Regions from separate parts of the Paraburkholderia flava genome, predicted to be linked through region 1. Evidence: riboswitches for the same ligand, from Rfam matches in the RefSeq annotation. Region 1 holds a riboswitch; each other region holds the start of a gene.
What was found. A riboswitch is a leader RNA that binds a small molecule or an ion and turns the genes downstream of it on or off. The one in region 1 is predicted to bind cobalamin.
Positions count from the first base shown of each region.

Region 2: linked by a shared signal. The riboswitch ahead of E1748_RS16745 (CbtB domain-containing protein) and the one ahead of E1748_RS01585 (cobalamin biosynthesis protein) in region 1 are both predicted to bind cobalamin.
Region 3: linked by a shared signal. The riboswitch ahead of E1748_RS29220 (TonB-dependent receptor plug domain-containing protein) and the one ahead of E1748_RS01585 (cobalamin biosynthesis protein) in region 1 are both predicted to bind cobalamin.

Region 1 is NZ_SMRO01000001.1:360,566-365,636, reverse strand. It holds gene E1748_RS01590 (autotransporter outer membrane beta-barrel domain-containing protein) at 1-1,047, opposite strand, end outside; cobalamin riboswitch at 1,871-2,088, shown strand; gene E1748_RS01585 (cobalamin biosynthesis protein) at 2,269-2,751, shown strand; gene cobO (cob(I)yrinic acid a,c-diamide adenosyltransferase) at 2,748-3,350, shown strand; gene E1748_RS01575 (cobyrinic acid a,c-diamide synthase CobB) at 3,354-4,667, shown strand; gene bluB (5,6-dimethylbenzimidazole synthase) at 4,651-5,071, shown strand, end outside.
Region 2 is NZ_SMRO01000002.1:1,186,765-1,191,835, reverse strand. It holds gene E1748_RS16760 (LysR substrate-binding domain-containing protein) at 1-625, shown strand, start outside; gene E1748_RS16755 (class I SAM-dependent methyltransferase) at 682-1,572, opposite strand; gene E1748_RS16750 (CbtA family protein) at 1,865-2,599, opposite strand; gene E1748_RS16745 (CbtB domain-containing protein) at 2,612-2,821, opposite strand; cobalamin riboswitch at 2,861-3,003, opposite strand; gene E1748_RS16740 (histidine phosphatase family protein) at 3,031-3,591, shown strand; gene E1748_RS16735 (YadA family autotransporter adhesin) at 3,714-5,071, opposite strand, start outside.
Region 3 is NZ_SMRO01000004.1:264,403-269,473, forward strand. It holds gene E1748_RS29215 (FecCD family ABC transporter permease) at 1-463, opposite strand, end outside; gene E1748_RS29220 (TonB-dependent receptor plug domain-containing protein) at 491-2,524, opposite strand; cobalamin riboswitch at 2,630-2,902, opposite strand; gene E1748_RS29225 (ATPase) at 3,137-3,499, shown strand; gene E1748_RS29230 (cell division protein ZapA) at 3,496-3,810, shown strand; RNA gene ssrS (6S RNA) at 3,925-4,106, shown strand; gene E1748_RS29235 (EVE domain-containing protein) at 4,201-4,659, shown strand; gene E1748_RS29240 (SIMPL domain-containing protein) at 4,944-5,071, shown strand, end outside.

The DNA of each region.
Region 1 (5,071 bases):
CGCCCTCGAGGCCGCCAGATTGAAGCTGTTGCCGAACTGAAGCGTGCCGCCGTTGAAAGTCAGCGAGCCGGTCGCCGCGCCTAGTGCACCATCGGTGCTGACTTTCACCGCGCCCTGGTTGAAGCTGGTCCCGCCGCTGTAGGTGTTCGCTCCCGTGAGCGTCAGTGTTCCCCCGTTCGTCTTGGTCACCGCGCCCGTACCCTGGATCGCACCCGCATACGTACCGTCGGCCGTCTGGGCGAAGCGGACCTGGCCGTTGTCCGTGACGCTCGGCGGAAGACTATCGGAGTCGCCCTCCAGCGTGCCGGCCGCGGCTACCGTGACAGATCCGGTGAAGCCGGCATTGCTGCCGTCGAGGACCAGCGTTCCCTGGTTGACGTTGACCTTCATGCCGCCGGCTATGGAACCGCTCAGCGTCCACGTGCCGGTATCCTGCTTGTTGAGCGTCTGGAAGTTCTGGATCGCGCCCGGCAGACCCTGACTACCCGTGCCCCAAAGATTGATGACGTTGGTACCGCCGCCGCCGTTGAAGGTACCGGTGATCGTCGACCCGGTATACAGGTCGAGTATGTCATTGCCACCGGCAAAACCCAGATTACCCTTGACGGCCCCCTTGTTGATGAAATGCACAGCAGCGCTGCCCGATGAGCCAATGACGTTGCCCGATGCGCTCGTGGTCGTGATGACTCCCGTGGCCTCGTTGTCTATGGTGTTCAAACCGCTGAGATTATCGAAATAGATGGCTGACGAGTTCGCGGATCTGATCGTTCCGGAGTTGGTGATGACATTGCCGGAGCCCACGGTATTGATTGCCTCGGCGTTGCTGGCCGTACCGTTCGCTGAAACAGTTGCGCCCTGCTGAATGGTCACCGTGTTGTTACTGCCGAAATCGATCGTGTTGCCGCCCACTCCGTTGAGTCCCGCGATGGCGGTGTTGACCGTCGCACTGACCTGGGCGCCACTGTTGATGGCGATGGTCGCGTTGTTGCCAAGCGAAATGCCGTTACGGCCGGTGACTACGATCTGCGCGTTCGGATCGAGTGTCACGGTGGCGCCGGAGGCTGTGTTGCCGCCCAGGCCCACCGTATTCGTGTAGGGACTGGGCGACGTCGTGTCGCAGGTTGTCGCGTTGGAGGCTGTGGTGCAGTTCGCGAAGCTGCTTGACGGAAAGCACGCGATCGCTGCAGCCAATAGATTCAGGGCAAAAGGAATGACAAAGATGCGGTTGCGTCGGATAGGCCTCCGAGGGTAACGGATGTCTTTTTGCATCATGTCCTCGCAATGAATAATGTGATTTATATAATTCCGATAGTAATAATAAGCGGCACTCTATGAAAAGATAGGGGTGTTCTTAAAAAATGCTAATTGACTCTCTATTCCGTAATTCAATAGCGGCGCATGCTCCCCGCGTTAGCAGGATCACGTCAAGTCGGCAACCATCCCAGGCGCGGTGACTGACAGGCTACGCGACAGGCAATACGCGTAATTCACTGCAGCTCGCGGCATTTCCTGCGCTTTTTGATAACATATATGTGGGAATTGGTGCTATTCGTGACGTTGAACGGCAATGGATAAGCCGCCAGCATATCGGACGTATTTTAATTGCGGCACTCGGGGAAACAGGCTAATAGATTTCCAACGATAGAAATCAAAACCAATGCAAGCGGCATGATATTTTTTATTTCAGCTTAACAACGATGCTCTCAGTGAAAGGCGGAAGTCTTTCGAATGGATGTGCTCTTGAACCACATCACCATCTTGATTCGCTGCGGCAACTCCCACGATTCACATGCGCAACGCGGCCGCGTCGTTTGTGGCCTGGCAACTGCGCGTTGGCCTGCCGCAGCGAACCAGCCTGCATAAACCCTGTGCTATCGTACGCGCGTCTGGTGCCCGCACACGCACTCGCGTGTGCAGTTAAACGGGAAACAGGAAGCGCTTTGCGCCAGCCTGTGCTGTCCCCGCAACGGTAAGCAGCCTGCGGCCTTCGAGCCGCGCACGTCGTTCGACGCCACTGCGGCAAGAGTCGCGGGAAGGCAACGACGTGAGGCTGTCAGCCCGGATACCGGCCAGACGAAGGGGCACGCGCAAGCGTTGCCGACCGCCCGATCCGCGGGGGACGGATACACGGCGTACACGGTGCGCGTGCGTAAAGCGCGCGTCATCCGTATTGCAATTGCAGCCGCCTGGCATGGCCTGTTTCTTTTCGTCGAATTCCGTTGTGCGTCCTGACGCGCGGTATGCGTGGTATCGGGTGGAGCCGCGTCGATGAGTCGCGCGTCGCTCATTGCCGGCATCGGCTGCCGCAGCGGTGTCTCGGCCGCGCAGATCGATGCGGCCTTGCAGATGGCGCTCGGCGCATATCCACTCGCCGACGTGTGCGCGATTGCGACCGTCGATGCGAAAGCGCACGAGCCTGGCCTGCTCGCGTTTTGCGCTTCTCACGCGCTGCTTCTGTACGTGTTCACGCGCGAGCAGATCGCGGCGTTCACTTCGACATTCCCGGACACGTCCGCGCTCTCGTCGCCCTCGCCTGTCGTGCGCGCGCAGTTCGGCATCGATGGCGTGTGCGAACCCTGTGCATTGCTCGCCGCGAACGGCGGTCCGCTGATCGTCGGCAAGATCGTGTGCGATGGCGTCACCGTCGCACTCGCACGCGATCCCCGCTTCGACTGCCGAACCACCGCGCCGCTCGCTGCCGGCCTCCTCGACTCATCACACCAAAACCTCGAACAGGACCCCATCCGATGAAAACCGATCCCGAATCGCATGCGCGCATGACTCAGCGGCGTCGCGAAGGACACGAAAAAAAGCAGGCCTCCGCGACGATCGAGAAAGGTCTGTTGATCGTCAATACCGGCAACGGCAAAGGTAAAAGCACGGCGGCGTTCGGTATGGCCGTTCGCGTGCTCGGACACGGCATGCGGCTCGGTGTCGTGCAGTTCATCAAGGGCGCGCTGCATACGTCGGAGCGCGACTTCCTCGGCGCGATCGCGGAGTGCGACTTCGTCACGATGGGCGACGGCTATACGTGGAACACGCAGGACCGCGACGCCGACATCGCGACCGCGCGCAAAGGCTGGGCCGAAGCGTGCCGGATGATCGAAAGCGGCGAGTACCGGATGGTGATCCTCGACGAGCTGAACACGGTGCTGAAATACGACTACCTGCCGCTCGACGAAGTGCTCGGCGTGCTGACCGCGCGCCCCGAATCGGTACACGTCGTCGTGACGGGTCGTCATGCGCCCGACGCGCTGATCGAAGCCGCCGACCTCGTCACCGAGATGCGCCTCGTCAAGCACCCGTATCGCGAGCAGCACGTGAAGGCGCAGCCTGGCGTGGAGTTCTGAGCGATGCCCGCGTGTCCCGCGCTGTTCATCAGCGCGCCTGCATCCGGTCAGGGTAAGACGACCATCACCGCCGGGCTCGCGCGTCATCATGCGCGGCTCGGTCGGCGTGTGCGTGTGTTCAAGACGGGACCGGATTTTCTTGACCCGATGATTCTTGCGCGCGCGAGCGGCGCTGCAGTGTATTCGCTCGATCTGTGGATGGTCGGCGAGGACGCATGCCGCAGTCTGCTCGCCGAAGCGGCCGCGAACGCGGACCTGATTCTGATCGAAGGTGTGATGGGGCTGTTCGACGGGACGCCGAGCAGCGCCGATCTTGCCGAAGCGTTCGGTGTGCCGGTTGCGGCGGTGATCTCCGCGAATGCGATGGCGCAGACGTTCGGTGCGCTCGCGTTCGGGCTCGCGCACTTTCGTCCGCAGGTGCCGTTTCATGGTGTGTTCGCGAATCGCGTCGGTTCGGCGCGGCATGCACAGATGCTGACGGACGCGTTGCCTTCCGACATCGCGTGGCTCGGGCACACCGCGAAGGATCCGGCGCTCGAACTGCCCGATCGACACCTCGGTCTGCTGCAGGCCGACGAGATCGGCGACCTCGACGCGCGGCTCGAACGTGCGGCCGATGCGCTCGCGGGCGCCGCGCTTGCCGAATTGCCGCCGGCGGTCGAATTCGAACCTTCTCTTGAAGCGAGCACCCGTGTATCAAAACCGCGTCTGCTCGACGGCATGCACATCGCGATCGCACGCGACGCCGCGTTCTCGTTCATCTATCCAGCGAATCTCGACCTGCTCGCTGCACTCGGCGCCCGGTTGAATTTCTTCTCGCCGCTCGCCGACGAACCGGCACCGATCGATGCCGATGCGCTGTATCTGCCCGGCGGCTATCCCGAGTTGCACGCGACGACGCTTGCTGCCGCCTCGCGCACCGCAGCGTCGATACGTGCGCATGCCGCAGCGGAAAAAGCCATCGTCGCCGAATGTGGCGGCATGCTGTATCTACTCGACAGCCTGACTGGCAAGGACGGCGCGACACACCCGATGCTCGGCCTGTTGCCCGGCCATGCAACGCTCGGTACGCGTCTCGCCGCGCTCGGCATGCAGCAGATGGACAGCAGCAGGCACGGCACGCTGAAGGGACACACGTTCCACTATTCGCAGATCACGACGTCGCTCGAACCGGTGCTCAACGCAACGCGCGCTCAATCTGAACAAGCTGGTGAGCCCGTCTACCGCGCCGGGTCGATCGTCGCGACCTACATGCACGGCTACTGGCCCTCCAACCCGGCTTTCACGGCGACGCTCTTCAATGGCGAAGCGTTTTAGCGATCCGGAACGCGCGGCCGTCTACCGTGCGATCCACGAGCGGCGCGACATGCGCCACTTCACGCGTGAACCGGTCGATTCGCTACTGCTGCAACGGCTGTTCGATGCCGCGCATCATGCGCCGAGCGTCGGCTACATGCAGCCGTGGCGCATCGTTCGCATCACCGATCCCGTGCTGCGTATTGAGCTGCACGCCGCGGTCGAGCGCGAACGGTTGCTCACCGCCGATGCGCTCGGCAAGCGGCGCGACGAGTTCATGAAGCTGAAGGTCGAGGGAATGCTCGACTGCGGCGAATTGCTGGTCGTCTCGCTGATGGACGATCGCGAGCAGCATGTGTTCGGCAGACGGACGTTACCGGAGATGGATCTTGCGTCGGTCGCATGCGCGATCCAGAACATGTGGC
Region 2 (5,071 bases), on a different contig from region 1:
CGACATGGCCGCGCGGCCGCTCGCAGGACAGGTGCGGCTCGGCGTGCCGTACGACCTGGTCGGCGCAAGTTTCTCGCCGATCTTCAAGGCGTTCACCGAGGCGTGGCCGAATGTGGAGATGTCGATCGTCTGCGGCTCGTCGCCGGAACTCGCGGACTGGCTCGCGCGCGGATCGCTCGACCTCGCGGTGGTCGAAGAGCCCGCGACCCATGCGGGCGGCGAATGTCTGCGGGTCGAACGGCTGGTGTGGGTCGGCGCACGCGGCGGCAATGCGCACCTGAAGCGGCCGCTGCCGATCTCGATGGTCACCGACACCTGCGCGTTTCGCGACAGCGTGCTCGACGCGCTGCGCGAGCACGACATCGAATGGCGCACAGTGTTCGAGAGCGGCAACATCGAAGCGACGACCGCGACGGTGCGCACCGGCCTCGCGATCACCGCATGGCTGGTGTCGACGGTTCCGGCCGATCTCGACATCCTCGGCGCGGATGCGAAGCTACCGGAGTTGCCGCCGTTCGCGATCAGCCTCTACCTGCCGGAGCATGGCGGCAGTCCGGTCGCGCGCGAACTCGCGCAGTTCGTCAGGGATGGGTTGTTGAAGCAGCATCGGGCGGCTGCGGCTTGATGAGGTGGATCAACGGAGTGATTTGATCCACCACAGCGCGAGCTTATGACGTGCGTTCAGGCGCGGGGGGCGGGATACGCCGTTCCGCTCACGATGTCGTCGATAGCAACACCGTCCCAATCGACCGATTGAACATCGCGACGCTTCACGCCCAGATACTGGCTATGACAATACAGCCCCTGCACCCATTGACCGCGCAGATAGGGATCGGCAAGCGACGAGAACTTCCCCGTGATCGGGTTCGCCATCGCGGCTTCAATACATTCGAAGCCGAGCGCCGGGGAAAATAATGCGCGGAGTCCCATGTCGCTGAACTGGAAGAAATGCCACGGACGTTCATGCGACGAGTACGAGAAGTGTGTCTCGATGAACAGCATTCCGCCGACCTTCAGCAGTTTCGATATTTCCTGCGCGACGACCCAAGGCATGGCCAGATGCTCGAACACCGCGGTCGAATAGATCAGGTCGAATTTCTGTTCCTTGTCGAAGTACGTGGAAAGCTTGTGGGCATCGCCCACCACGTCGACGTTATTTCCCGGGTAGTAGTCGAATCCAGTGTACTTCGCGTTGGTGAACAGACTTTTGGCATTGGATACTCCGGTGACCTCGCGGCTACCGATCTCGAGCACGCTCATGCCCTCGTGATTTCCAAGCTCGAGAACCAGATTGCTCTGGTTTAGATGGGCGTTTTTCAGCTTGTCCGGCGCCGGGATACTGTTGTCCAGCAACGCGCGATCTATCTCGGCATCGGACATCGTCGGCTTGAACTGCATCCTTTGCTCGTTCTGCCCGTATCTGACGAAGTGTGCGAATCCCGTGAACATCGGGTTTCTCAACGCTTCCTGTGCAAGATCTGCATTGGCGAGCAGGTAGCCCAATTCGCTGAAATTTTCAAAAGTCGCGAGTTCTTTGATCATCTTGGGGAAAGTTTTGACTGCAACGGTCACTAAGAATGTGCATCGGCTTTTCAGCCGGAGAGATAGCTTAACCGGGGCAATCAGACTGGACCAGGATGAACTGGTTGTGACACTCGCGTGTGTCGAGTTTGCGCGTGCGTTTTGGTAGTCGATCCGGCCGGCGCTCGAACGGTATCATCGGGCCTTCGCTCAAACAAGGCCCGCCTCGCCTGACGCGATGATTCGACCAAGGGTTCAACATCGTGATTCGCTAGCGCCTCGCCGGGTTGCGTGAGCACATCCGCTTAACCGTAGATGCAGCCCCCAGCGAAGCGCTTCAACCTCACCGCCCCACAGCCAGCACCCCACTCGCCCCACGACGTCCCGCTTCGACGAGTGCGCCGAATCCAAGCCCGATCGTCGTCCACAGAATCGCCTGCATGCCGAGCGCGGCCATGCGAAATTTCCACAGCAGCACGGCCGGGAAGGCAGCGGGGACTTCGTTGATCGACGGCAGTCCGGCCTGCACCGCCGCGATGATGACGATGAACACGCCGGCCGCGAGAATCGCGCCGTTCCATGCGCCGTAGCGCGCCGCCGCGCGACGCCGCAGCTTCAGCGAGAACACCGTCGCCGCGAGCGAGATCGCGATCATCAGGAAGTACAGGCCCGTCCGATAGCCGATCGTCTCCGGGTCGCCGACCGATGGCGGATTGGCCGGGTATTTGAGCCCCGGCACCACGACGATCGACACGAACGCCGCGAGCGCCAGGCATGCGGACAACGCGCGTGCGCCGAGCTTGCCGACGCGGCCGTACGCATACGCGAACACCAGCGAGAACAATCCGCCCGCCGCTGCGCCGTACACGACGCAACCGGTCAGCAGACCGAGCCCTGCCTGCGTATGGCGGCTGACGAGTTCCGGCTCGGGCGCTTCGCCTTTCGCCGCATCGGCTTTTTCTTCGAACGAAATCGCGCGATCTACCTGCGGTTCACCCGCGATCCTCGCGAAACCGAACGTGAGCAATCCTGCGGCGATGCCTACGAGCATCCCGCGCATCAACAATCGACCTGTCATCGCAATGCTCCGTCAGTGGCAGGGAAAGCCGAGCAGATGGCGGCCGTCGTGCACGAACTCGTGCACATACATGCCGGGAATCAGCGATGTCGCGCCTTCTTCCGCGCCGACGAAGTAGATCGCCAGCAACAGCAGCAGACCGCCGAAGACGAACCACGGCAACAGCTCACGCAGCGGGATGGGTGCCGGCTGGGCAGCCGGTTGGAAAACAGCATCGGTCATGACGGACTTCTCCTGGGGTTGCGCGCCCCGATAGTCGTTGGAAAGAGAGGACGCAAAGCTAGGGTCTGGCTTCCGGTTCGTCGATGAACCGATTACAGTGGCGCGACCGCGCCGGGCTTGCACCGGCTTCCTTGCTTTGGTGACGGTATTCTACGCGTTAAACCTCGCTGTGCCGCCCTACGGTGAAGCGCTTTACAAGGGACGATGTGATGCACACACGGCTCTGGCTCGTGAGCCACGCGGCCACCGCGGCGATGCGCGCGGGCCGCTTTCCATCGGACGATCCGCTCGACGCGCGCGGCATCGCTGACGCGCACGCGTATCGCGAGCGGTTCGATGTGCCGCGCGATGCGACCGTATTCGTCAGCCCCGCTCTCTGCGCACGCGAAACAGCCGACGCGCTCGGCCTCGCTGCACAGCCTGCGTCCCCGCTCGCCGATATGGACTACGGCCACTGGCGCGGCCAACGTGTCGCCGATGTCGCAAACGCCGATCCATCCGCGCTGTCCGCATGGAGCACCGACCCCGACGCCGTCGTGCCCGGCGGCGAATCGTTCGCTGCGGTAGCGACACGCGTCGCGCGATGGCTCGATGCACTCGACGACGTCCCTTTCGTCGTCGCGGTCACGCATGCGGTGGTGATTCGCGCGGCTGTGCTGCATACGCTGAAGATCCCTCTCGCTGCAGGCATGCGGATCGAAATCGGGCCGCTGTCGAGGGTGGAGCTGCGGCGTTCGATGCGTGGTTGGGTGTGGTGGCCTGGTGCGTAGCGTGCGTGCGCTGAAGGATCGCGCACGCTACGCTGCGGCGTCGCTTTGCTGCGGTTGCGGTCGGGTCGCATCGCGAATTGACGGAGCCTCGTCTCGCGACTTCACCTGCGCGATCGCCATGCTCACCATTGCATCGTCGCCCCCACGCCCGCCGCGCTGCTACCGCTGGTCACCCCCGCGCCGGCCCGGACTTGCAGGTTATCGGTCAGGCGCGCGGTCGCGCTAACCGCAACCGCCTGGTAACCACGATACGTGCCGACACCTACACCGAGCGCAATCGTCTTGTCCTTGTCGACATCGCCAATCATGCTGAGCGCAGTCACCGCCGCGATACCCGAGTATGCGTTGCGCGCGGTTTGATCGATGCTCTGTTGCACACCGGCGATGCGCCTGTCCGTGTAGCTGTTCGCTTGCCGCATTCCGTCCGACGTGACCCGGTTCAATTGATCGAGATTGACCGCATCGGTGGCTTGCGTGCCTTCCGCTACGTTGACGAGTTGCCGTTGCTGCGCGGCATTGCCTATCGAGACGACATTGCGGCGGCCGCCATCGTTCGAATTCGCTCCGATCGCCGCCGAATTGGCACCGGCGGTGACGGTGGGCTTGTCGGCGCCGGTGCCCTTCATGTCGGCAGCCACGCCGTTGGCGGTTCTGATCTGCTCGACACGTTCGTAGATACCCGTCGATAGCGACGAAAGCTGCGCGCCGACGTTTGCGACGCCGGTAGACAACGAGCCGATGCCCGTCGACACAGAGGTGGCCAGCGACGCCACGTTGCCGTCGGTCGTGCTGAGGCCGGTGGACAGCGAACTCATGCCGTTCGCGATCGACGTCGACAACGAAGATACGTTGCTGCCGGTCGTGCTCAGTCCGGTGGACAGCGAACTCATGCCGTTCGCGACCGACGTCGACAACGACAATACGTTGCTGTTTGTCGTACCCAGCGCTGTGGACAGCGAACCGATACCCGCCAAGGTCGACGTGGACAGCGACGTCAGTTGCGACACGTTCACGGCGTCGGTCGGCTGGACGCCGTCGGCGACATTCGCAAGCGCTACAGGCTTTTGTGAGTTGGCGCCGCCCAGCGTGACTTTCGTGTGATCGGGGCTGTCGTACTGCACCGAATCGGCGACGACGGTCGATAAGGAACTGACGTTGCTGGCGGCAGTACTTAGACCGGTCGACAGTGAACCGATGTTGCCGTTGGCCGTGCTCAGGCCGGTAGATAGCGAACCGATGTTGCTGTTCGCTGTACCCAGTCTAGTCGACAGTGAACCGATATCGCCGTTGGCTGTACTCAAGCCCGTCGATAACGAACCGATACCCGTCGAAACAGAAGTGGACAGCGACGACAGCTGCGCACCGTTCACTGCGTCCGTGCTATCCGGACTTACCGTGGCCGGCATAAGACCGGTGATCAGATGCCCCTTCATATCGACAGTCGCGTTGATTTCGACCTTGGAAGATTTAATGGCCAATG
Region 3 (5,071 bases), on a different contig from region 1:
CACGCCACAGTTCGCGACGCGCGAGTCCCAGCACGAGCAGGATCGACACGAACGCACCGGCGAACGCACTTGCATCGACGAGCCACCACGCGCAACCAGCAATCATTGCGACGAGTGCGAAACTCGCCGCGCCTCCCGACACGCCGAGCACATACGGCTCCGCAAGCGGATTGCGCAGCAGCACTTGCAGCAGCGCCCCGCCGAGCGCGAGCAACGCACCGCACGCGAACCCTGCGAGCGCACGCGGCAAACGCAGCGAACGGACGATCTCGATTGCAAGATCGTCCGATGCGCCGTGTGCCGGCAGCAACGCCGAGAACACGTGCGCGGGCGGCACCGGCACGCTGCCGAGCGACAGCGACGCGACGAACACCAGCACGCCGAGCAACACGAGCGCGCACCAGATCGCCGTCGCACGCGATGCGCTCATGCGCGGCAAGCCGCGTGACGCGACGCGGTTCATCCGCGCGTCCTCACGTGCGGGCGCGCATCACTGCTGCTGCCAGCCGACCGTGATGAACGCACTGCGTCGCGGCGAGTTGTACGTGTAGGCCGTTTCATAGTCCCGGTTGAAGAGGTTCTGGATCTGCGCGGAGACGTACCACGCCTTCGTGATGTTGTAGCGCGCGGACAGGTTCAGGAGACCGTAGCCCGACAGCGGCGTGCCGCTGTCGTTGCGCTCTCCGCTGACGATCCACTCGCCGCCGACACGCCACGCATCGATCGACCGGTTCGCCGTGAACGAAGCGAAATGACGCGCGCGACGGACGAGATCGGTGTCGGCGTCTTCGTCGACCGGATTCTGCACCGTCAGCGACGCGCGCACATCGGTCTTTCCAACGTGCCCGCTCCACGAGCCTTCGACGCCCTGCACCTTCGCATGGCCGATGTTCTGCGCGACGTAGATGCCGGGGATCGTCTGCACGTAGTCGATCAGGTTCGAGTAGCGCGTCTGGAATGCGGTGACGCGGATCACGCCGAGTGCATCCGATGCGTATTGCAGCGCGCCTTCGACCGAGTGACTGCGCTCCGGCTGGATCAAAGGATTGCCGCTCACCGGGAAGTACAGGTCGTTGAAGGTCGGCGCGCGGAACGCATCGGACAGGCTCGCGGTGGCCTTCCAGTGCGCATTGAAATCGTAGCCGTAGCCGAGATAGTAACTGTTCGCGCCGCCGAAATCGGAGTACTGGTCGCGCCGCAGATTCGCCTGGATCTGGCTCGCGCCGAAGCGGCCGGTATAGCCGATGAAGCCCGAGTTCACGTGACGGTCCGGTGCCGAGTATTCGTCCGAATCGAGCGACTGGTCGAGATGTTCGTAGCCGAGCTGGATCTTCTGGCCGGGTCCGAACGTGAAGTCGTTCTGCCACGTGTACTGGCGGTTGTCCGTGTTGAAGCGGTCGGTGTACACGCCGTTCAGCGCGTTCTGGCTGCGATCGTTGCCGGCCGCGACGACGAAGTGCGTGGTCCACCAGTCGGTCAGCTTGCCGTTCGCGAACGCGGACAACTGCTGGACCTTGCTGTACAGATTGTTGAGATCGGTTGGCAGGCCGTATGCGTTGTCGTAGCTGTCGTTGCCGTTCGACTGGAAGTAGCGCACGCCTGCGTCCCACTTGTCGTTGAAGCGATGACGCAGCGACGCCGAGATGCTCTCGTTCAGATAGCCGTTCGCGTTCGGATTCACGCCGGGCGCGAGCGCCGGATTCTGCGACGAAAATCCGTCGTCCTTCGAGCGCGCGAGCGAGATGCTGAACGTCGTGTTGCCGTCGTGATCGAGCGCGCCGTTCACGCCCGCCTGCTGCGTCTGCGTGTGATAGCTGCCGTAGCCGACCGAGAAGTCGAAACGCGGCGGATGATCGCCGCCGTTCTTCGTGAAGATCTGCACGACGCCGCCGATCGCGCCTGAGCCATACAACGCCGACACGTTGCCGTTCACCACTTCGACGTGATCGATCTGGTCGAGCGGAAGCTGCGACAGCTGCGCATTGCCGAGGCTCACCGAATCGACGCGCACACCGTCGATCAGCACCAGCGACTGCACCGACGACGCGCCGCGCAGGAACAGACTCGCCTGCGAACCGGGGCCGCCGTTGCGCACGATCTGCGCGCCCGGTGCGAGTTGCAGCAGACCGGGGACATCCTGCGCGGTCGTATCGGCGATGTCCTGGCTGTCGAACAGCGTGGTCTGCGGGATGGTGTCCGCGAGCTTTTGCGGACTGCGGTCAGCGGTGACGACGATCGGCGATAGCGTGTGTGCGTCGGTGATGGAAGAAGCGGTAGAACTTGTGCTTGCCGCGACGGGCGTAGCGGTGCCCGAAGAAGCGGCGGCAGCCGTGCTTGCAACGGCAGGTGCAGCGGTGCCCGGAGACGTAACGACTGCAGTGGAAGACGACGCTGAAGCGACAGGCTGGGTGTCGCTTGAAGACGGCTCTTGTGTCTGCGGCGCGCTCTGTGCAAATGCCGTCAGCGGCGCATAGGCCGCTGCGGCCAGCGCAGCGAGTGCCGTGCGGGCGATCGGGGTGAACATCGACGGATTTCCTGTGGTAGCGTGCGCGGCCCGCTCCCCGCAGGCCGTTGCGTAACAGGGAACGGCAACCGCCGGCCGATGCTCGCCGGCACGTGCGCGACGGATGACGCTCCCCTCCCTCTGGCCGGTATCCGGGCTGGCGACACATCGACCCGCCTTCCCACGCATGAAGCGCAGTGGCACGATGCACATCGCGCGGCCTCGCTATGCGAAGGCCAGGAGATGCACATGAAGGGTCGACCTGCATGACGATGCGGTCGCTTACCGTTGCGGGGGCAGCACAGGTTGGCTCGGTCGGGCGGACTCCGCTCCCTGCTTCCCGTTTAACTGCACGCGATACGAAAATCGCGCGCGGGCACCAAGAGTGCCGCAAGTGTAGCAGCGCACTCTGTGGCGTCAAGAAAGGGCGATCCCTGCTTCGCTGCACTCGCACAAGTGCATGCGTGCGCCGCATCGAAGGCATGCAAAAAACGCAGCGAAATCCCGCTGGAATCACATCGCGAAATTGCCGGATATGCGCAAAAAGCGATGCTGTTACGTCTCGAAACGAGACATTTATCGGAACGCCCGACATTCCGCGCTAAAATGCCGTGTCTTTAGAGGACGCAGCACATGCTCACCGAACTCGAAACACTCTCACAGAACATTGGACGTCTGATTGCACTCAGTCAGCGTCACTACGCAGCGCGCCAGGCGCTCGAAGAACAACTCACGCAAGCGCGTGCAGATTGCGAAGCGACGCGCGTCGAACTCGATCAGATGCGCGAAGAGCGCAATGCGCTGCAGGCCGAACGCGATGCGCTGTCGGCGAAGATCGACGACGCACAGGTTCGCCTCAACGCGATTCTCGAAAAACTGCCGCGCGCGAAAGGCCACTCCGAACAGGACAATCAGCTCGATCTGCTCGCGTCCGCGCCGCAGGAAGACGGCGCTGCACGCAGCGATGCGGATGCCCGCCACGGAGAAAATGCATGACCACGAAGCAGATCGAAGTCTCGATTCTCGGCCAGTCCTATCGTCTCGCGTGTTCGCCGGAAACCGAAGCGGCACTGCTCGAAGCTGTCGCGCGGGTCGACGCGGAAATGTCGAAAATCCGCACGCACAGCAACGTGCGCGGCATGGACCGCATTGCGGTGATGGCTGCGTTGTCGCTCGCGTCGGAACTGCTCAAGCTGCAGTCCAGCGTACGTCATGGCGAATCGTTTCCGGCTGAAGAAATCCGGCGTACAATGGCCCAGATGAACGATCAGCTGGACACGGTGATCAACCAGTACAGCACGCAATAACGGTTACACGAGGCCAGTAGACAAAGGCCGATCGGACCGGTAGCATCAGCTTCAAGGTCTCCTGTTTCAAACGGTTTATGTGAGTCGGCACAGAGTACGTCGGCTCAGTTGTCAGCTTCCCTGCCTGGTTTGCCAAGGTCATATATTCCTTGAACCAATGCCATGTGCACGGTTGTGGAAATTTGCAGCACGGGCGTGCGCGTCACTCTGTCTGATGTACCCGAAGTGCGGCTAACTGCGACCAATTCTGAACCCCCGGTTCAGGATGCCGGCCTAGCGGCTAAGGCGGGGACCTATTCGAACGGCATCGGACATTCGTCCGGTGCCGTTTTTCTTTGAGCGGCGCTTTTTTTCACTCATCGCTTCACTCATTTCGCGTTCATTCGATTCATGCGCTACTGGCTAATGAAGTCCGAACCGGACGAAGCAAGCATCGACGATCTCGCCGACGCCGCGCAACGCACGTTGCCGTGGACCGGCGTACGCAACTATCAGGCGCGCAACTTCATGCGCGACACGATGCAGGTCGGCGACGGTGTGCTGTTCTATCACTCGAGCTGTCCCGAGCCCGGCATTGCCGGGCTCGCCGAAGTGTCGTCGACGGCCTACCCCGATCCGACGCAGTTCGATCCGAAGAGCCCCTACTACGATCCGAAATCGACGCGCGAAACACCGCGCTGGGTACTCGTCGACGTCGTGTTCAAGAAGAAGTCGACGCTGGTCCCGCTCGCGGCGCTGCGCGAGCATCCGGAACTCGCGCAGATGCGCGTGCTGGCGAAGGGCAACCGCCTGTCGATCACACCGGTCACGAGCGAAGAGTGGCGCTTCATCACGAAGCGGCTGATGTAGTACCGCACGTGATGCGGCATGCAACCTCACGCGCTACGCTCGTATGCGACGTCATGTCGCGGCAACCTGACGAAACCGTCAGAAAGTGCCAGAAACGGTCAGGTGAAGGGAACCTGTCGGCATGAAAGCACGCCTAACTGGCTCGCAAGCGTCGTGCCCGTCTCGTACCACAGGGCGTGCGGTCCATCCTTTCTTCGCCTCTCCAGGATCTGCACGAAAGGCCACGCGAGCAATGCGCAGCGGCACGGGCCGCGCGCAATCCTGTTCACGGAAGGAGTCCCATAATGACCAGAAAAAACGCCATCGCATTCGCGCTCGCCGTGGCTTCGGCCGCTCCGCTGATGCTGTCGCTCGTGCCGTCAACCGCGCACGCGCAGAGCGCGCCGTATCAGCCGGCCGGCGTGCTGTCTCT